DNA from 3 places in the Pseudodesulfovibrio senegalensis genome. Region 2 is predicted to be linked to each of the others. Evidence: predicted binding sites of a transcription regulator. Region 2 holds the regulator's gene; each other region holds the start of a gene.

Region 1 (7,133 bases), 1.1 Mb from region 2:
GATTGGAACATCACCTATTTCAACGAGGCGGCCGAGCGCATCACCGGGATTCCTGCCGAAGAGGCCCTGGGCCAGAAGTGCTGGGACGTGTTTCACTCCAGCCTGTGCGACGGTTCCTGCGCCCTGCGCGAATGCGTTGCCAATTCGGGCGTGATTTCCTGCAAGTCCATATTCATCGTGCGGCCGGACGGGCAGAAGGTGCCGGTGTCCATTTCCGCGGCGCCCCTGCGCAATGCCGACGGCGAAATCGTGGGCGGCGTGGAGACCTTCCGCGACCTGACGGAATTGCAGCTCATGCGCCGCAAGGTCGAGGAGCACTACAGCTTCGAGGACATCGTGGGCCGCAGCGAGGCGCTGGACAAGATTTTCCGTATCCTGCCGCAGGTCAGCCGCAGCGAAGCAACCGTGCTGCTCTTGGGCGAATCCGGCACGGGCAAGGAGCTGTTCGCCCGCGCCGTGCACAACCTGAGCACACGGCGCGAAGGACCGTTCGTGGCCGTGAACTGCGGAGCACTGCCGGATACGTTGCTGGAATCCGAACTGTTCGGGTACAAGGCCGGGGCCTTTACCGACGCCAAGGGCGACAAGCCCGGGCGTTTCGAGCTGGCTGCCGGGGGCACCATTTTTCTGGACGAGATCGGTGATCTGCCCGCCAAGTTGCAGGTCAAGCTGTTGCGCGTGTTGCAGGAGAAGGTTTATGAGCCGCTGGGCGGGGTCAAGCCCGTGCCGTGCGACGCGCGCATCATTGCGGCCACCAATCGTGATCTGGAAACCCTCGTGGCCGAGGGAACCTTCCGGCAGGATCTCTATTACCGGCTGAATGTGGTCACCCTGCGCCTGCCGCCGCTGCGGGAGCGGCGTGAGGACATTCCGCTTTTGGTGAATCATTTCATACGCGAATATAACACGTTGCAGGACAAGAACGTGCAGGGCGTGTCCGAAGACGTCATGGCGCTTTTGCTGCGGCACGATTTCCCCGGCAATGTGCGCGAGCTGGAAAACATTCTCGAGTTCGCCTTCATTTTGTGTAGCAACGGCTTCATTCAGCTGGAACACCTGCCGGACAGCATCCGGCCGCTCAAATCAGCGGACGTGCTGGCCGAAGGTGTGGGCGGCACGCTGGAGGAAATCAAGTGCCGGGCCGTGCTGCAGGCTTTGGAGCGCAACGAGGGCCGCAAGATGGCCACCTGCCGCGAACTCGGCATTTCCAAGGACACCCTGCGGCGCATGCTGCAGCGTTGTGCGGAAACCGGAGCGGAAACGGGCGCAGAATAAGCCTTCGTTTTTTCTCAAGGCGAAGTCTGCGCCGTTTTTTTCGGGGCAAGAAAATTTTATTTGTCTGTAATTATTGATTTTATTGCGTTGGCACATTGTGTGCTTTATGGAGGTGTCCGTCGCGACAACCCGTGGCGGAGCAAAAGCTTATGAATGAAAAACAACTCGTTTGCCTGGCCTGTTATGAAGATCGTCTTGCTTCCGTGTTCGACAACGCGGACGAGTTTCGGTTTTATCAGGTGGACGAGGACGGAATTTGCCCCGCAGGTCACCTATCCCTTCCCTCAAAGGACCCAATGGACAGGACATCCGCCATACTGGCCTGCGGGGTAACAACTCTTGTATGCGGCGCCTTGTGCGGCCGCACTGAACGACAGCTTGTCAATGCTGGTATCGCCGTCCGCCCGTGGGTCAGGGGCGGCGTCGAGGAAGTCCTCGACGCCTTTGTGCGAGGCTCCATCGAGTCTCTGGCCATGCCCGGGTGCCGTGCCGCGAGAGGCGACGCGACCTGGCCGGGAATGGGTCGTTGCCGCTCCGGCAATGGTTTGGGACGGCGCCGGGGAGCCGGTTTGCAGGGTGCAGCCGGTTGCCGGGCGGGCGGCGTACTCAAAAAGAAAATGAACGGGGGTAACTGATGAAAATAGCAATCAGCAGCACCGGACCGGACCTTTCCGGTCCCATGGACGCACGTTTCGGGCGCGCTACCGGTTTTGTGATCTACGACACAGAGACCGGCGAGCACGAATACGTTGATAACGAACAGAATCTGACCCTGCCGCAGGGCGCGGGCATCCAGTCCGCACAGAACGTGGCCGCCACCGGGGCCAAGGCCGTGATCACCGGCCACGCCGGTCCCAAGGCGTTCAAGGCTCTGGAACACGGCGGCATCGCCATGTATCTCGGCCAGGGCGGAACCGTGCAGGAAGCCGTGGACGCATTCAAGGCCGGCTCCCTCGAGGTTGCACAGGGTCCGGACAAGGAAGGCCACTGGTAATGGGTAAAAGGGGTTTGACAACCCCGCGTCAGTGATTATTTCCCGTTACACAACGGCCTTGGCCGGAATTTCAATATCAGGAGAATCATCATGAGTGACTCATGCGGTAGCTGTTCATCCGCCCAGGGCGGCGGATGTTCCGGCGGCGGATGTGCCGAAAGTCCCGAGGAACTGAAACTCAAGAAAACCCTTGGCCGCATCAAGCATAAGATCGTGGTCATGTCCGGCAAGGGCGGGGTGGGCAAGTCCACCGTTGCCACCAATATTGCCGTGGCCCTTTCGCAGGCGGGCAAGCGTGTCGGTCTTCTGGACGTGGACGTGCACGGACCCAGCGTGCCCCGACTCCTGTCGCTGGAGGGCCAGCAGCCCCACATCGGCAGCGAGGTCATCGAACCCATTTCCTGGAGCCGCAACCTGTGGGTCATGTCCCTCGGTTTCATGCTGCCCAGCAAGGAAGACGCCGTAATCTGGCGTGGTCCGGTCAAGATGGGATTGATCAAGCAGTTCGTGCAGGACGTTGCCTGGGGCGATCTGGACTACCTCATCGTGGACTGCCCTCCGGGCACCGGCGACGAGCCGCTTTCCACTTTGCAGACCCTCGGTCAGGACGCCCATGCCGTGGTCGTGACCACCCCGCAGGGCGTGGCCGTGGATGACGTGCGACGTTCGGTTTCCTTTGTGCGCCAGCTGGGCAACCCGCTGGTGGGCATCGTGGAAAACATGTCCGGCTTTGCCTGTCCGGACTGCGGCGCTGTACACAACATTTTCAATTCCGGCGGCGGTGAAGAGCTCGCCAAGGAAATGGGCACCAAGTTCCTGGGTCGCATTCCCATCGATCCGGAAGTTGCCCGCTCCGGCGACGAAGGCTTCCCGCTGGTCAAGGTGGATCACGATTCCGCCACGGCCCAGGCCATGAATGCGGTCATCAAGCACATGCTTGATCTGGCCGACGCATTGCAGGAGAACAAAGAAATGCCCAAGGTCGATGAAGTGAATTCCGAAAACGGTCGAGTCCGTATCGCCATTCCCGTGGTGCAGGGCCAGTTGTGCATGCATTTCGGCCATTGCGAGCAGTTTGCCATGGTGGACGTGGACTCGGAGCTCAAGTCCATCATCTCCACGCATTTCGAAACGCCGCCGCCCCATGAGCCGGGTGTGATTCCCGCATGGTGCGCGGACCAGAAAGTCAATCTGGTCATCGCCGGGGGCATGGGGGCCAAGGCCCAGTCCATGTTCACGGATCGCGGCGTGCGCGTGATCACCGGCGCCCCGTCCCTGGAGCCGGAAGCCGTGGTCAAGCAGTATCTGGACGGATCGCTGGTCACCGGCGCAAACACCTGCGACCACTAAACGAATACAAGGCATAACCGACATGCCTCCATTCCCAGACGGGGGACGCGGTCCGAACGACCGCGTCCCCCTGATTTTTTGTGGCCATTCGGCGTGAACAGGCGTCCGTGCTGGCCGCAGGCGCTTTTCGCGGAAAACCGGCATTGACAGGAGCGCGTTCATGCTGTTGTCTTGCCGGGCCATGAAAATCATACACAAACTCTTTCGCACACCGGCCGCGCTTCGCGGGCTGGTGCAGGCCGCGTTCACGCTGTTCTGCCTGTACGTGGGCTGGACCTTTTTCTGGTTCGTAAGCTGGGCCAGAGGCGCAAGCCCGGATTTCGTCCCCCGTCCGCCGGCCGTGGAGGCTTTTTTGCCCATCAGCGCGCTCATGGGGTTGAAACGGCTGGTCATGACCGGACAATGGGACCCGGTGCATCCGGCCGGACTGGCCATTCTGGTGGCCGCATTGGTCATGAGCTGGCTTTTCCGCAAGGGTTTCTGCGCGTATGTCTGTCCCGTGGGTTTCATTTCCGGCCTGCTGGAAAAACTGGGCAGGCGCATCGGCCTGGCCCGCACCCCGCCCCGCTGGCTTGCTGTGCCCCTGCACGGCCTCAAGTATCTGTTGCTTGGCTTTTTCCTGTATACCACCTTCTTCGGCATGAGCCTGTTCGCTGCCGAGCGGTTCATGCGCTCGTCCTACAACATCACGGCAGACGCACGCATGCTGGATTTTTTTCTGCATCCCTCTGCCGCGGCCCTGACCGTGTTGGGAGCGCTGCTCGTGCTGTGCATTGTCTGGCGCAATTTCTGGTGCCGTTTTCTGTGTCCCTATGGCGCACTGCTGGGGTTGGCCGCGTTTTTTTCCCCGCTGGGAGTGCGGCGTGATCCTGCGACCTGCGTGGATTGCGGACGGTGTTCACAGGCTTGTCCCATGGGCATTCCCGTTCATGAGCGGATCTCCGTGGGCTCGCCCGAATGCATCGGCTGCGCCGAATGCGTTGGTGCATGTCCTGTTCCGGACTGTCTGAACGTGAGCGCCGGCCGTCGTCGTTTGCCGTTCTGGATCGTTGTCGCTGGCTGTGTTGCCGTGTTGCTGGGAGTCTGGATTGTGGCACGTGTGACCGGGCATTGGGACGCGGCAATGCCGCAGGACATGCTGCGGCGCATGTACTCCATGCCTGCTGCCGGTTTCTGATCCGGGCATAGGTTATAACTGGCGTCCGTCCGGTTTTGGTGTATTATCATCCCATGATGAAATACGTTTTGCGTGGGGGGGCGATCATCGCTCTTCTCATTTTTCTTTTCAGCACGGCACAGGCCGCCCCGGTTCGTGTCGTCTTCATCCCCAAGGCCACCATGCCGTTTTTCTGGCAGGTAATGGAACGGAGTGCCCGACATACAGCGGAACGGCTGAACGTGGACCTCGTCTGGCGCGGGCCGCGAAACGAAATCAATCTGTTGGCCCAACGAAAGTTGCTGACCCTCTATACCCGGACCCCCGGGACAGATGCCATTGTCCTGGCCCCGTCAAGTCTCGACGATCTCAATCCGGAGATAGCGGAGGCCGCCGAGGCGGGCATCAAGATCGTCGTGGTGGATTCGCCTTCCTCCTCGCGTCATGTTTCGGCTTTCATTGCCACGGACAACTATCATGCCGGGTACAAGACCGGCGAATACATGGCCGCAAAGGTTGGTCCGGACTCCACCGTGATGATCATGGGGTACGTGAAGGGAAACGTATCCACGGACCGGCGTGAGAAGGGTTTTCGCGACGCCATGAAGGCTCGGGCACCCGGAGTGACTCTGGTTTCCAGCCATTGCGAAAAGGGGCTCTACCGGGTCTGTGCACAGGCCGCGCTTGCAGGGCTCAGGAAATACAAGGATCTTGCCGGCGTATTTGCCGTCAACGAGATTTCGAGCGTGGGGCTGGTGGAAGCGCTGGGCTATCATGAAGGCACCCGCCCCGGGACTGTCGTGATATTCGACTACAATCAGCGCCTCGAGGATGCGCTCAAGGATGGAAGCGTGGATATTCTTGTCGCCCAGTCGCCGGAAACCATGGGCAGGCTCGGTGTGCAGACGGCCCTCGACCTCGTGGAAGGGCGCTGCGTGGAGGCGGTGAAGCGATGTCCCGTGCTGTTTCTCGACCGTGAAAGCGCCACGGAAGATGTTTTGAAGACCCTTCGCCTTGAAGGGTTCAGTGGTGTGGAGGCATCGCCCCACATCATGGGAATCAATACCCCGACCCCTTGACTTCCCCTTGCGTCCCTGCTTGAACAAGGCAATACTTGAGATATGCGCGTGTCCGGAACTGTCCGCCATGCGCACTTTTTGACCCTACCCCTGATGCCGTGCGGCCGAGGAGAAACCGGATGTTCGTTGGACTGAAAATGTTGCGCGATTTCGAAACCGTGACCCCGCAAACCCTGGTCAAGGATGCTCAGAAGATTCTTGAAGAGAGCAAGCTGTGGATGCTGCTCGTGGAAGACGGGGACGACCTTGTGGGCTATGTGCGCAAGGAAGACATCACCGGCGCACTGCCGAGCATGGTCACCTCGCTGGAAAAGCACGAGATCAGCTTTCTCATGAGCAAACTGACCATTGCAGAAATCCTGCGCACGGACATCAAGAAGGTTGCCCCGGAAACCGAAATCGAGGCCGCCGCGGACATGATGCACGAGATGAACCTGGCCGGGCTGGCCGTGGTGGATGAAAACGACGGTCTCATCGGTTACATCAACCGCAGCGTGATGCTCGACGTGCTCGTGGAGGGCATGGGCTACCGCGAGGGCGGCAGCCGCGTAGCCATGGAAGTGGAAGACCGCCCGGGCATGCTCTACGAAGCCGCCGGAATCATCGCCAATCTCAAGTTTTCCATTATTTCCGCGTCCACGTTCCTTTCCGGCGACAGCCGCCTGCTTGTTTTTCGCATTGCCGCCGATGACACAGCCCCGGTTGTGGAGGCCCTTGCCGGACGCGGGTTCAAATTGGTGGATTCCTCGGATTTTCAGGAAAACTGGCGATAGCCGTGTCCTTCGACTGGATCGACGAGGATCGCCTGCCGCAGTTCGCGCCCGGCGAGCAACTGCTGTTGTTCGGGGCCGGGCAGGGGTGCGTGGAGCTCCTGCAGTGGCTGGCCGAATTCGCTCCGCAAACCATCGTGACTGCCATTGCGGACAACGACAATTCCATGTGGGGCCGCAGCCTGCAGGGGTATCCGGTCATTGATCCCGCCACCATTGCGGAGCACGAATTTTCGCGCATCGTCATCACCACCATTTCCGGCGAAGACCCGGTTTCCGCACAGTTGCGGGCCATGGGCCATGAGCCGGGCGAGCATTTCTGTGCGGTGGGCAGGTATCCCACCAATCATCTGGGCAATTTCAATATTCTGTTGGAACTGGACCGGGCCTGCCCGTTTCTGAATCCGGGCTCGCGCATCCTGCATGTGGGGCCGGGCGGGTTTCTCGGTTTGGAATGCAGCCTGTACGCGCTCGGGCATGAACCGTGCAGCATGGACGCGTATGCCTTC
Region 2 (7,133 bases):
TGGAAACTTCAGGCACGCGAGGCAAAATACGATCAGGACCGAAAGCTCGTTACCGTTGAAATGCCTCAGTTGACCGCCTTTTTTGGGGAAGACCGGCAGGAAGTATTCATCCGTGCGGATAGCGGCGACATTGATCAGAAAAACGACAACCTCACGCTGTGGGACAACATTGACGGACGATTCGGCATGTTTGCCCTCAAGGCACAGCATTTCGATTACATAGGCGCCATCGGCAAAGTCTTTCTCAAAGGCGGAGTTTCCGTTCACAGACCGGATCTTTCCGTAAACGCCACAGCTGTTGAAATCGATATCGTAACGCGGGAACTGATTGCAGCAGGCGGCGTCGAAGCCACCATTATCCCCCAAAGTCTGGAAACAGGCTTCGAGCAGGAGAATTGAACATGAAATCGTGGACAGGCTTTTTCCTGAATATCGCCATTGCTTTTTTGGCTTTGACAATTCCGGCCATAGCCGCAGACTGGGGTGTTGTCCGTCAGGCTGACAGGAACCTGAACGTTCGCAAGGGACGTACCCCAAAAGCCGAACATGTTGTGACCCTGAAAAAAGGTGAACGGGTTCGAACAGATTTCCTCAAAAACGGATGGGTGGCCGTGTTCAGGATGAATCAGGCCGAACGCAAGGAATCTGCGGCTTTGGGATATGCCAACGTCAAGTATCTCAAACCCGTCAAAATGACGAAGCCCGCCGTTACCCCAAAAGCCAAACCGGCAGCCAAGGTCGCCAAAAAACCAGTGGCAAAGCAGGCTCCGGCCCAAAAACAACAAAACACGCCTGCCAACCAAAAGAAACAGGTGGTCATGAAGCCGGGCAAACCTGCTTCTGGTGCCGGACAAGTCAAAGCTCCCGTGGATACGGTTCCGCCCGCAAATGACGAGGCTGTTTCCACGCCTTCCGGCGTTCCTGTGTCCATCACGGCCGAACGCATGACCTATGACGAAAATCGCAAGGTGGTCGCTTTTGTTGGAAACGTTATTGCCAAGCACGAAGGCCTGACACTCTGGGCTGATAATATTTCCGCGTATTTCTCCTCCAAGGACGGAAAGAAGTTTCAGGTGGACAGCATTGATCGGATCGTGGCCAGAGGCAATGTTCGGGCAAAAAAGGGAAAAACCTCCGGCTCCTGTGGCAAGTTGACCTATGATGTGGGCAAACGGGTTTTGTACATGGAGGAAAAGCCTGTGCTCAAGGACGGTCCCAACAGCATCACGGGCGAGGTCATCCGTTACTATGTCCGGGAAAACAGGAGTGAAGTTGTTGGCGACAAGGGAAAGCGCGTGGAGGCCATCTTTTTCGCGCCCAAGGGATTGAAGGTACAATAGCATGGAAGGTCTGGTCGCCGCGAACCTCAGCAAACGATACGGACAAAAAGAGGTTGTCCACAGCGTGAACCTGAACCTGGGCAAACAGGAGGTGGTGGGACTTCTCGGTCCTAACGGCGCGGGCAAGACCACGACCTTTTACATGCTGGTGGGGATCGTCAAGCCCAACACCGGGGATGTTTCCTTCAACGGCCAAAACATAACTGACCAGCCCTTGCATGAACGAGCCCGCCTTGGCATCAGCTATCTGCCACAGGAAAGTTCTATTTTCAAAAAACTCACGGTTCGCCAGAACCTTGAAATCATCCTTGAACAGACCTCCATGACGCCACGCCAACAAAATGCCCGGGCCGAAGAACTCATGGATATGTTTACAATTTCCAAGTTGGCTGACCAGCCCGCCATGTTTCTATCCGGTGGCGAGCGGAGACGGCTGGAAATCGCCCGGGCTCTCATCCTCAACCCCAGCTTCATTCTGCTTGACGAACCGTTTGCTGGTATCGACCCCATTGCGGTTATCGATATTCAGGAAATCATTTCCGTACTCAAAAGTATGGGCATCGGAATTTTGATTTCTGACCATAACGTGCGTGAAACGCTGAATATTTGTGACCGCGCATACCTCGTATACGAAGGTACGATTATTCTTGAAGGCACGCCGGAAGTCATTGTTCAGGACAGTCAGGCCAGACAGATTTATCTGGGCGAGGATTTTTGCCTCTAAATCCATTCTCCTCCATTCCCTGTACCGGCTTCGTCCGGATTGTTCCCTTTTTCCCGAATTCCCGATTTACAGCGGCTGTGAACATTGGTACATTTTTTTCATGTAAAGAGTTTGATTTGAGGAAAAATAAAAGTCACAATAGGTTATGTTGATTCAAATTTAGTATAATTCGTTCCTGCTCATTGCGGATTGCACGAAATCCATGCAGGATAAATAAAAAATAACAACAAGTTTTTCCCAACAGGAAAAATCGGAACGGTACGTATATGGGACTTGAACTCAGGCAACAACTCAAACTTTCTCAACAGCTTGTGATGACACCGCAATTACAGCAGGCAATCAAGCTGCTGCAATTGTCGAGGCTTGAGCTGGTTGAAACCGTACAGCAAGAGTTGCTGGAGAATCCGTTTCTTGAAGAAACGGAAAATGAAGCCGTGTCCGAAGTCGAAGACGATCGCTCCGCCACAGAAGATGCCAACGACGCCCTAGTCAAGGATGCAGACTGGGAGAACTATCTTGGTGAGTTTTCCAGTACTTCGAAACAATCACACTCCCGGGACGCAGAAATCCCGGAAGAGGGTATGTCTTTTGAGGCACGGCTGGCCTCCAAGCCTTCGCTCGAAGGACATCTGAGCTGGCAAATGCGCCTTTCCAATTTTACGGATGAAGAAATTGCCGTAGGCGATGTTGTCGTTGGCAATCTCGACCACAACGGCTACCTCAAGGCCAGTGTGGACGAAATAATGTCCATGATCCCTGTGGAAGCCGAACTTGTGGAAAAGGTGATCCGCAAGATGCAGCTGCTCGACCCTGTGGGCATAGCGGCTCGCACCCCCCAGGAATGTCTGCTGGTCCAGATGAAGGTAGCAGGGTTTGACAGCGATCCTGTTTTGGTTTCATTGGTCACCGATCATCTCGAGGACCTTGAAAAGCACCGGTACAAGCCCCTTGTGCGCAAATTCAAGATATCCATGGAGGATCTCAAATCCTATCTTGACCTCCTCCAAACCTTGGATCCCATGCCGGGGACGAATTTTTCCTCCACAGAACCACATTACGTCAGCCCCGATGTTTTCGTATACAAGTTCGGAGACGAGTTCGTCATCATGCTCAACGATGACGGCCTTCCCAGTCTTCAAATGAACTCCTTTTACGTGGATAATCTCAAGGCCAGCAACGAAAAGGAAAAGGATTATTTTTCCGAAAAAATGCGATCTGCCGCATGGCTGATGAAAAGCCTGTACCAACGGCAACGTACGTTGTATAAAGTAGTTGAGAGCATTGTCAGATTTCAGAGGGACTTTTTTGAAGAGGGTGTGACCAAACTCAAGCCACTCATCCTGAAAGAGGTTGCCGAAGACATCAGCATGCATGAATCCACCGTGAGCCGGATCACGACCAATAAATACGTATCCACTCCCCACGGTATTTTTGAATTGAAATTCTTTTTCAACAGTGCTTTGGACTTGGGGGATGGCTCTCAGGTCGGCTCCGAGAGCGTCAAGGCACTCATCAAGCAACTTATAAGCGAGGAGAATCCGAAAAAACCGCTCAGTGACGAAAAAATCGGTGAAATTCTGAAAGAAAAACTCGATGTAAACATCGCACGAAGAACCGTGGCAAAATATCGTTCTGCAATGGGCATTGCCTCATCTTCAAAGCGAAAGGAGTTTTTCTAACAGGGCTTGTCAAATACCCACAAACTCAGGAGGGTAGTCCATGAACATCAGCTTCACCTTCAAGAACTTCGATCCGTCCGACCATCTCAAGAAGTATGCTGAAAAGCGCTTTGGAAAACTCGGCAAGTACGTGTCCCATTCTGACACGGCCGAGCTCAAGGTCAATCTCATGGTTGAGAAGTTTCGCCAGAAGGCCGATGTTGTGCTCAATGCGGACAATATTCATTTGTCTGCGTTTGAAACATCGGAGGACATGTATTCAAGCATCGACTTGGTGCTGGACAAGCTGGAAGCGCAATTGCGCAAATTACGCGAAAAGATGAAGGATCGCGGCAAGAAGGCCCGAGCCAACAAGGTCGTCCAGATGGACTATCTGTCTTTTTTGGAAAAGGAATCCGGCAACTGGACCCCGACAATCGTCGGCAGTGACTCCTATGAGCCCAAACCCATGTCCGTGGACGAGGCAGCCATGCAGCTGGACACCACGGACGGCGAATTCCTTGTCTTTCGCAATGCCGACACCGAAGGCATCAACGTCATTTATAAACGAAACAACGGCGATTTCGGATTGATCGATCCTGGACACTGATCATGAAACTTGGTGATTATCTTCAAGAGGCCTACATCGTCCCGGAACTTTCGGGAAGCAGCAAGAAACAGGTTCTGACAGAACTTGTGGCCCCCCTTGAAAAGGACAATAATGGAATGGACACGGACCAGGCGGTCCGTGTCCTTCTTGAACGGGAAGAACTCGGAACCACGGGAATCGGCGACGGTATAGCCATTCCCCATGGAAAACTGGATGCCATCGACAGGATTTCTGTGGTTGTGGGCAGAAGCACCAAAGGCATTGAATACGAAGCGCTGGACTTCAAGCCCTGCCACATTTTTTTTCTTGTCATGGCTCCGGAGCAGGTGGCCGGAATGCACCTGCGACTGCTGGCCCATATCTCTCGTCTGCTCAAGGATGAACACTTCCGTCAGGAATTTCTCAAGGCCGAAGACGCCAAGGCTCTTTGGCAAATCTTGAAAAACGCCTAACCAACAAGGATTTCATTTTGTCTTCAACATTTCCGGTCATCCTTGTCACCGGTTTATCCGGATCGGGAAAAAGTACAGCTCTCCGGGTTTTTGAAGACCTTGGCTATTTCTGTGTGGACGGCCTGCCCACAGCAATGCTCCCGAAGCTGGCCGAGATGTTTCAACCCAAGACAACCCAGCATCGTGGTCTTGTACTTGGGATGGATCTCCGTCAAAGCGATTTCATTCAGGAATGGGAAGAAGCCAATCAACAATTGGAAAAAATGGGCATAGACCTGACCATTCTGTTTCTTGAATGCCGCGCGGAAACTCTGGTCACACGCTATGCCACCACGCGGCGCCTGCATCCTTTGGAATCCAGGAACCTCGGGCTTGAACAGGCCTTGGAAATGGAAAAGGAAGTACTTGATCCCATAAGGGATTCCGCCGATCTGGTGTTGGACACCACGGACTATTCCATCCACGATCTGCGAAGAATTCTCCAAGAGAAATGGACTGATATTGAAAACAACCCGCGCGGAATGCGTGTGCGTGTGGTGACGTTCGGGTTCAAGTATGGCGTTCCACTGGAGGCGGATCTTGTTTTTGACCTCCGCTTTCTTCCAAACCCTTATTTTGATGAAAAACTACGGGAGCTTTCCGGCAAGGATGCACAGGTGTCTGATTATGTGCTCAAAACCGACCCCGGATCGACGTTCATGCAACGCTTCACGGACTTCATGATCTACCTCCTGCCTTTATATGCCGAAGAGGGCAGACACAGGATCACTGTGGCCATAGGCTGCACAGGAGGAAGGCACAGGTCCGTTTCCGTCGCGGAAAGTCTTTTCAGCCAATTACGCGAAGCCGGATATTCCTCTACAATCGAACACAGACATCTGGAGTTGGGATAAATCATGTCCGAATCAACCAAGTCCATTGGCGTTGTCGTGGTCACACACGGTAATTTCGGAGAAGAACTTGTGCGTGCGGCTGAAACAGTCCTCGGTGAGCAGGAGCGATGCTTTGCCGTCAGCGTCGACGTCAACAGGGAAGTGGACGCCACAGTGGAAACCATTCGCGCCAAGGCCAAACAAGCGGATGTCGGGGCAGGAGTCCTGCTCTTGACCGACCTGTTCGGCGGCTCTCCCACAACTCTCAGCCTTTCACTGCTGAAAGAAAACGAAATCGAGGTGGTTGCCGGCGTCAACCTGCCCATGATCATCAAGGCGTTGCAGGGACGGGATATGAAATTATCGGATATGGCCGCCGCTGTCAGGGATGCAGGCCTGCAGGGCATCGTGGTGGCCGGAGAACTGCTGCGCAAACGTACGGCAAAAAAATAGGATTTATGCCAATGGATTGGGTTCGTATAGACAATCGCCTCATTCATGGGCAAATCATCGAGACATGGTTGCCGTATACAGGCGTTAAAACCATAGTTGTCGCCAATGACCAGTTGGCTGCCGACATCATGCAGCAGCAGATCATGACCCTGGCAATTCCGGGTAACATCGAAAGCATATTTGTTTCGGTTGGTGCGCTCGAAACCGCGATTGAAACGCTCAACTCGGATTACCTCATCCTCTTCAACAACTGTGCGGACGCACGCCGGGCCTATGAACAGGGCGTTGCCTTTGAAACGCTCAACATCGGTAACGTGCATTACAGCCCGGGCAAACGGCAATTGTCCCCCAGTGTGGCGGTCAATGAAGAAGACGAAGCCTGTTTGCGTTTTTTTGCCAAAAACGGAATCGACCTCGACTTCAGGTGTGTCCCCAACGATACTGTGCAGGTCAAGTGGTGAGTATGTCTGTGGGAACTGTCGGCTGGTTTGCGCTCGTATCGCTTTTTTTTGCCGTCTTTTCCCTGTTCAGGAATACAATCAGCCTTGGCCTTCTCGAACGTCCGCTGGTTATCGGTCTTTTTTGGGGCGCTTTCTCGAATAATTACGAAATGGCACTGAGTATCAGCATTTTCTTTGAACTTTTCTGGCTCGACCTTATTCCGGCAGGAACCTATATTCCACCACATCTCACGGCTACGACCTTTGCAACCCTCAGTCTGTGCACATGGCTCAATGCTTCCGCTCCCGGTCAGGTTCTGGCCATCATCTTTGCTTGTATGCCTTTGGCATGGGCCGGAGCCCGGCTCGAAGGCTTGCTGCGCGAAAAGCAACGCAAAAGCTACAACCAACTGTTGAATTGGTCCAGAAAGCCGCTGGACCCAAGACTTCCGGGCCTGTTGATCGCACGCTCCACACTGACCGCATTCGCAGGATCCTGGGTTTTGTTTTTTATAACGATCCTCGCCCTGTACTGGGTACTGGACTGGTTTCTGTATAATTTTTCAAGTTTTCTCCAAAGCCTC
Region 3 (7,133 bases), on a different contig from region 2:
TCCAAGTTCATGGACAAGGTGCAGGAGTTGCTGCCCGAGGGCGGCAACCTGAACATGTGCCTCACCTGCGGGGCCTGCTCCGCGGGCTGTCCGGCCACCGGGCTGGAGGACATGAGCCCGCGCAAGTTCCTGCGTCTGGCCGCCATGGGGCAGGACGAGGTCATCATGTCCACGCCGTGGGTCTGGCTCTGTACCATGTGCAAGCGGTGCATTTATGCCTGCCCCATGGAAGTGGATATTCCGCAGTTGGTTTATTATGCGCGCCAGACATGGCCGCGCGACCAGCGGCCCAAGGGTATTCTCGGTTCCTGCGAGCAGGCCCTGAATACGGATGGCAACAGTGCCATGGGCGCGTCCAGCGAGGACTTCAAGTTCGTGATCGAGGATGTGCTCGAAGAGGTTCGCGAAACCCAGCCCGGCTTTGAGAATCTTGAAGCACCCATCGACAAGAAGGGCGCATACTACTTCCTGAACCAGAACTCGCGCGAGCCGGTCACCGAACCGGACGAGATGGTGCCCCTCTGGAAGATACTGAACATGGTCGGCGCGGACTGGACCTACGGAACCAGGGGTTGGGCCGCGGAAAACTACTGCATGTTCCTGGCCGACGACGACGCATGGGAAACCGTGGTGCGCAACAAGGCCAAGGCCGTGGAAGACCTCGGGTGCAAGGTTTGGCTCAATACCGAGTGAGGCCACGAATTCTACGCAGTCCGGGCCGGACTGCAAAAGTTCAATGTTGAGCATGATTTTGAAATGGAAAGCATTATCCGGTGCTATGCGCGCTGGATTCGCGAGGGCAAGCTGCCCGTCAATTCCGACTGGAACAAGGATTTGGGCGTGACCTTTACGGTTCAGGACCCTTGCCAGTTGGTGCGCAAGTCGCTGGGCGATCCCGTTGCCGAGGACCTGCGTTTCGTGATCCGCTCCGTGGTGGGCGAGGAAAACTTCATCGACATGTGGCCCAACCGTTCCAACAACTATTGTTGCGGCGGCGGGGGCGGATTCCTGCAATCCGGCTATACCGAGGCGCGCCGGGCGTACGGCCGCATCAAGCTGGACCAGATTCTTCAGACCGGGGCGGACTATTGCATTGCGCCCTGCCACAACTGTCATTCGCAGATTCACGACCTGAGCGAGCACTACGAGGCCGGGTTCCCGGTGGTGCACCTGTGGACCCTGATCGCGCTTTCGCTGGGCATTCTCGGCGAGAACGAACGCGAATACCTCGGGGAAGACCTGCAAAACGTGGGACTGTAAGTCGAGCGCGGCCTGTTCGATTGATCCGGGCGGGCCGCATTTTTTTTGTGTCTTATGTGTGGGGCGGGCTGTTGCAGTGGGCGAAATCTGCGCAGACGCGGCCCTGCGGATGGGAACAAATAACGCCGTGCTGCCGGGTCATTTGATCATTTTTTGACGATAAAGATCATGATCCCAGATTGTTAAGGTGTTGGTCCGGAAAATGCTTATACGAGGGCAAGTGGTGATGTTTCTGTCCGGGGATAACAGCAAGGAGTTGCATCATGCCTGGATTTGACGGAACAGGTCCGCGCGGAATGGGCGCCATGACAGGCGGCGGATTCGGAAACTGTGGCACCGGCGCCGGATACGGCGGTTATGGTCGCGGACGCGGCTACGGCCGTGGTTTCGGACGCGGTTTTGGCCGCGGTTTCGGACCGGGATACGGCGGCGCATATGTCGCCTCCCCGGTGGTGGCTCTGTCGCCCGAAGAGGAAAAAGCCTCGCTTGAACACAGACTCGAGCTTCTGGAGCAGGAAGCGACCCGGATCAAGGATCGTCTGGAGTCGTGGAAATCCTGAAGCAGCATTCATTGACTTACTCCTCCTCTCTGCAAGGGCTGCCCCGGTGCAACGGGCGGCCCTTTTCAGTCTGTTTCGGAGGTTGGCGGACTCTCGCGGTGCGCTAGAAAACGGAGTCGCGGACCGGCCGAGGCGCTGGCCGGTTTTTTCAAGGAAACTCTGGCTGGCGAAGAGTGAGCCGCGAGCGCCCCGTCCCGGTCAGTCCTGCTGCACGGATTCGGCGGCCGCAGCAACAAGGGCTCTGAAGAGCCTGCGTTGCGAACGGAACTGGATCATGTATTCCGGGTGCCATTGCACGCCGAGCACGAAGCGTTTTTCCGTGCCTTCCAGCGCCTGCACCATGTCTGATTCGTCCCGGGCAACGACTTCAAGCCCCTTGCCGAGAGCATCCACCGCCTGATGGTGCATTCCGTTCACGCGCAGGGTCTGCCTGCCCGTGATGCGCGCGAGGCGGCTGCCCTGTGCCGTATCGACGTTTTTGACCGGAAAGACCGTATTGGGATGCCGTGCGTCTTCGTACACGTCCGCTATTTCTTGGTGCAGGGTTCCCCCGCAGACCACGTTGACCAGCTGCATGCCCCGACAGATGCCCAGAATGGGCAGATCCTTTTCAAGCGCCTGTTGCAGGAGCCGGACTTCCAGTGCGTCGCGCGCCTCGCTGGTGGCCGGTGCACCTTTGCGCGCTGCAAGGTAGCGAAACACGAAAATGGCCAGCGAAACGAGCATGCGCACGAGGTGAATCCACCACGGATGGCGTTTTTCGGTATCCTTGGTGGCATCCAGTATGCTCATGGGCTTTTCCGCGTCCTGATACAGGCCGGGGGTGATGTCGGCCCCGCCGCTGAGCACCACCCCGTGCAGCCCGGCGATGTCCGCAGGCCTGCGCGGGGTGATGCGCACGGCAACGGCGCCCGCAAGGCGCAGGTTCAGCCATATGAACAGCCATGGGGCGAACCCGCCGCGGTCCTGTGTGCTCACTCCGATGCGCGGCCTATGCATTGAGGTACGCATCCTTCAGGAACGCCACCCAGCGGGCCGGGGTCCTGCCCGGTTTCAGATATTCGCGGCTCAGTGCGTCGATGACGCCGAGGTCGGCGGCGAGGCATTCCACCGTGACCCAACGGTTCCATTCCAGCGCCATGGACCAGCCGGGTTCGTCAATGCGGCAGTCCGGCAGCCTGTAATGGAAGGCCGGGCGGGGTTTGACCAGTTGCGGTTCGTGGATGGAATCCAGCGTGCGCTTTTTGTCCAGATGAGCGAACAGGCAGGTCATGTCCAGCGGCCGGTTGCGGGTGGGGTTGTAGGCCATGTAGTCGTCAATGAGTTCGGTCTGGCCGGGCCTGTAGGCCGGGTCCAGCACCTTGGCCACGTATTGCGGAGGAAAATCGTTGATGAACGGGGATATCCTGCGGGTCAGGTTTACGTTGATGCTTTGTTTGAGCCAGTCGAGCAGCAGCAAAAACGCCCGCAGGTACGAAAGCAGGGTGAACGGGTCGCGCGCGGGAATTTCGGGATTGAACTGCATGCCGAACCCGTAGAGCAGGGACGCGCGGGTTCCTTTGGCGTGCATCTCCCGGAGCGCGGTTTCCAGCCGGTCCAACTCATGTATCCTGTCCATGGGTATGGGTGGCGTGACTATCTCCAGCGGCACCGCAATGGATGCGAGATTGAACAGGGTGTCGTCGATGCGGTCCAGCATGTCGGGGTCGGGAGTGAACCCGAGTTTTTCCAGAAAGGCGAGATAGGTGCGCTCCTGTAATTGGATGGAGTCCACCTCAAGGCCGAAGTCCCCGAATTCCCCGGACGTGATGTTGTAGCGGAACTTTGATGATTTTGTGAGTTCTCCACCATAGAGCTCGGCGATTTTATTGCCGAGCCGGTCCATGCCCACGCTGGCGAATTCCAGCTCGAATCCCACGCGCCGGTATTGGCCGTCGTCGCGTTTTTGCCTGTTCGGATATGTCCATTCCATGAATTGTTTTCCCTTGCGTATGTTTTTGGGGCCGGAACGTTCGTTTGGTGTGGCGGGGGCCTGCCTACAGCGGACCGGCCACCGGCCAGCAGTTGAACTCGGGCTTTTGCTTGAAGCCCACGCCCACCGCTCCCTTGTGCATGTACAGGACGTAGGCCCAGTCGGTTTCATAAAAGCTTGTGGTGGATGACCAGTATGCCTCTGCGGTCCGTGCAAAGGGATGGCCCGAAGGCAGTGCCGGGCTTGATTGCGACGCGTCCACCAGCGATTCCAGTTCGTTGATGTCCGGCAGCCGCCAGACGATATCGGAATCGCGGTTCAGTTTCTGCACCGCGTTCAGCGCGTCCTGCCAATGGGCCGGTCCCGCAAGGTCCGCAGATGCGTGCCACACGAGCCGGGTCAGCCGGTCCACGATGCCGAATTCCCTGGTCGTGAAACGCGGCTCCGGCCACGGCGCCCCGGTTTGCAGCGCGCCGTCCTGCAAACAGCCTTCACAGTCCATCGTGTTGCCCGAAACGTCATGGCAGTTCGTCTGTCCGGTGCGCGGCAGGACAATGCTTTCGCCACGAACGGGCCAGCCCATGCCCGGGTCGGTTTTCTTGCCGTAGAACATGCGCCCGCCCTGCATTTGCACTCGCCATGCGTAGGCCGTTGCCATTGCCGAGGTGGTGGAGGTCCAGTACCAGCCCAAAAAGACGTTGTGGAAGGGATGGCTTTCGGGCAGGGCAGGGTTTTTGGCTCCGTGGGAGATCAGGCTGCGCAGTTCCCGCCGGTTGGGTAGCCGCCAGTCGTGGTGGCCGAGATAATTGGTTTTATTGAGTCGAGCGACTTCATTCAGGGTTTCGGGCCACGAAAGGGGGTAGGTGAAAACGTCTGCCCGGCGGGGCCAGTGCAGCCCCGTAAGCGTGTCATGCACCGTTTCTCCCTGCGGGCGGAATCGATCCGGGTCCGTACTGACGCTGTCGCGGCGAGCCGCGTCCTGTCCGCTGTCGCGGCAGTCCATCCTGTTGCCAAGGACATCATAGCATTCGTTGGCACCTGTTTCGAGAACGTGTCCGGCCCGCTGTGTCATGCCGGTGTTTTGTTTATTCCGTATCGTCTGCATGCAGGTCCACGATACCGCAACGCGCTTTTTTTTTCATCCGCAATTCTCACGGTATGGAGAACATGGCGTCTGTCATCTTTGCAGGCGGCGGGGTGTTGCCAATCGCCGCCTTTCAGGAACCGGATGATGCCGGGCGTTTTCGGGGATGGATTGCTCATCGCTGGAAATGGCCCAACCGTGTTTCGTTTGCCTTTTTTGGACGGAACATCGTTGCGGGGTTTTAGTCTTCTTAGAATGCATTGCCTTGACTCGAAAAAAATGGCAATATTGAAATAATTGCAAAATAGTCATTAAATATAATAAGTTGAGTATGGTTAATTGTTTGCAGGCGGTGTCGGCGACTGAGGGAAAGGCCCAAGCTGATCAGCGTGGTCAGCCGGTTGCCGTTGCCCGTGGAGTCGTTTGGAGGTTTGCCACGGCATCGTGGGAATGAGCAGATGCGCAATGCATAGCTTTTTTGTGTCTGGAAAAAGAAGGCTGTAACCGTGTCCTGAGGATGTTGTTTTCCGGAGGGACCTATCGTGGGAGTGTTCTATGTTCAAGCTGATGAGATTTTGGGCGGTGTTGATCATTGTGTCGATTTGTCTTGCTTCCCCTCTTTATGCTGCCGACATGTCTCAGGGGCTTACCTGTCCGCCCGGATGGAAAGACAATGTCTCTGCCCGGGGCAATGACCTCATAAAACAGTGCATAGCTCCTTCTCAGGATGCGTTCATAGAACTGTACGCTGCTGCAGACACCCACAACATGACGCTCGGCGAATTGCTGGACGCATGGACCACGGCCATGACCCAGCGGGGACTTCCTTTCCAGAATTTCGTTTCCGAACAGCCGGGACAGGTCTCGGGACATCCTGCCGTTACCCGCGTATATTCGGGGCATACCAAGAACAACGCCCAGTTCGATTCGTCCCTTGTCGCATCCAGATACAACGGCATGGTGTACATTTTTCAGGGTCTTTCCCTGAAGGGGCGCGAGCAGGCCAGACAACAGGTCCGGCATGCCATGAATACCTGGTATTACCCCGGCGCGTCTTCCCAGAACACCGGCGGCTCCTCTGCCGCGTTGCCGCTTGGGGGCGGTGGCGCCGGTGCGCATGGCGCCAACCACGGCGGTTCCATGCCGACCATATCCGGAACGTTCATCTCCGACCAAAAGGATTATTGGGGCGGTGCGCATTACTACAGGATTTATCAATTTTTCAACAACGGTAACTATGTCGAGGGGACCAAGAACGCAAAAACCGGCAAAGTGCAGATGGATTCGAAGAGGAAGCGTTTCAAGGTGGCCAAATCCGGCAAGTCGTACGTCGTGAAAGGCGCGAGGTCCTGTACTGACGGGTATGTGACCGATACCGAAGGCAATGCCGTCACGCGTTTCAAGAGCGGATGCTACAGCTCCGGCGGAAAGGCGATGTACTTCCATCGGGCCAAGCATGCTTCCTCGGCTGCGGTGAACCGGGTGCAGACGAATGGGATTCCCAAGATATCCGGAACATTCATTGCGGACAAAAAGGATTACTGGGGCGGGCAATACTACTACCGGATGTACCATTTTTACGGCGACGGCACGTATGTCGACGGCAGCCAGAACGCGGCCAGCGGCAAGGTGAATATGGGATCGAACCGGAGGAAATGCAAGATATCGAAATCCGGCAATTATTATGTCGTGCGCGGGGGCGGTTCCTGTACCGACGGATACGTCACGGACACGAAGGCCAACATGATCACGCGATTCAAGAGCGGCTGTTACAGCTCCGGCGGAAAAGCCATGTACTTCGAGTTGGTCCGGTAGGGCAATGTCCTTTGGGAATAGAACAATATGCCTGTCGGCGGGGCTGTGCCCATGAAAAAATCATCCATGCTGCTTGTGATGGTTTTGGGGGGCGCGGTCCTGCTGGCGGGGTGCGACAAGGACCCTGCCGACGTGCGGGTGCATGAAAAGGATTTCTGCACCCGCTATCACGAGGCCTTCCCGAGGTGCGATTGCTTTCTTGATCCAACCATGCAGAATCAGGGCCTTGGCAAATATGGCGACGGGGCTTTGTACAAATCCGGGAGAAGGATCAGCAACAGCAATGACGCGGAGGCGTTCTTCAATAAATGGCTGTTTTCCATCCAAAAGGATTACTACGATACCGGCAGGATAACGAAGGATACGCGAATCGAGTGCCAGGACCTTGGGCACGGATTTTACAATTGTTTCGTGTTCAATGAGTTTTATGTGACGGTTTCCG

What was found. The regulator sigma-54, encoded in region 2, starts transcription at its own class of promoters, with help from an activator protein. The targets are predictions, from matches to a motif close to CTGGCACGGNNNNTGCTT.
Region 1: F8A88_RS00520 (NifB/NifX family molybdenum-iron cluster-binding protein) is a predicted target of sigma-54. The motif match lies at 1,363-1,380, and genes of this name have one in related genera.
Region 3: F8A88_RS11310 (DUF5320 domain-containing protein) is a predicted target of sigma-54. The motif match lies at 1,451-1,468, and genes of this name have one in related genera.

The regions. Positions count from the first base shown of each region.
Region 1 is NZ_WAIE01000001.1:118,955-126,087, forward strand. Features, by position in the region: gene F8A88_RS00515 (sigma-54 interaction domain-containing protein) at 1-1,275, shown strand, start outside; gene F8A88_RS00520 (NifB/NifX family molybdenum-iron cluster-binding protein) at 1,425-1,910, shown strand; gene F8A88_RS00525 (NifB/NifX family molybdenum-iron cluster-binding protein) at 1,910-2,269, shown strand; gene F8A88_RS00530 (iron-sulfur cluster carrier protein MrpORP) at 2,360-3,619, shown strand; gene F8A88_RS00535 (4Fe-4S binding protein) at 3,780-4,796, shown strand; gene F8A88_RS00540 (substrate-binding domain-containing protein) at 4,850-5,854, shown strand; gene F8A88_RS00545 (CBS domain-containing protein) at 5,974-6,627, shown strand; gene F8A88_RS00550 (class I SAM-dependent methyltransferase) at 6,630-7,133, shown strand, end outside.
Region 2 is NZ_WAIE01000001.1:1,238,090-1,245,222, forward strand. Features, by position in the region: gene lptC (LPS export ABC transporter periplasmic protein LptC) at 1-399, shown strand, start outside; gene F8A88_RS05840 (LptA/OstA family protein) at 402-1,340, shown strand; gene lptB (LPS export ABC transporter ATP-binding protein) at 1,342-2,064, shown strand; gene rpoN (RNA polymerase factor sigma-54) at 2,331-3,743, shown strand; gene hpf (ribosome hibernation-promoting factor, HPF/YfiA family) at 3,784-4,332, shown strand; gene F8A88_RS05860 (PTS sugar transporter subunit IIA) at 4,335-4,784, shown strand; gene rapZ (RNase adapter RapZ) at 4,760-5,677, shown strand; gene F8A88_RS05870 (PTS sugar transporter subunit IIA) at 5,681-6,109, shown strand; gene F8A88_RS05875 (PTS sugar transporter subunit IIB) at 6,121-6,570, shown strand; gene F8A88_RS05880 (PTS sugar transporter subunit IIC) at 6,579-7,133, shown strand, end outside.
Region 3 is NZ_WAIE01000004.1:293,201-300,333, forward strand. Features, by position in the region: gene F8A88_RS11305 ((Fe-S)-binding protein) at 1-1,260, shown strand, start outside; gene F8A88_RS11310 (DUF5320 domain-containing protein) at 1,524-1,820, shown strand; gene F8A88_RS11315 (gamma-glutamyl-gamma-aminobutyrate hydrolase family protein) at 2,019-2,819, opposite strand; gene F8A88_RS11320 (amidoligase family protein) at 2,812-3,792, opposite strand; gene F8A88_RS11325 (Lcl C-terminal domain-containing protein) at 3,857-4,897, opposite strand; gene F8A88_RS11330 (DcrB/PsbP domain-containing protein) at 5,432-6,691, shown strand; gene F8A88_RS11335 (hypothetical protein) at 6,743-7,133, shown strand, end outside.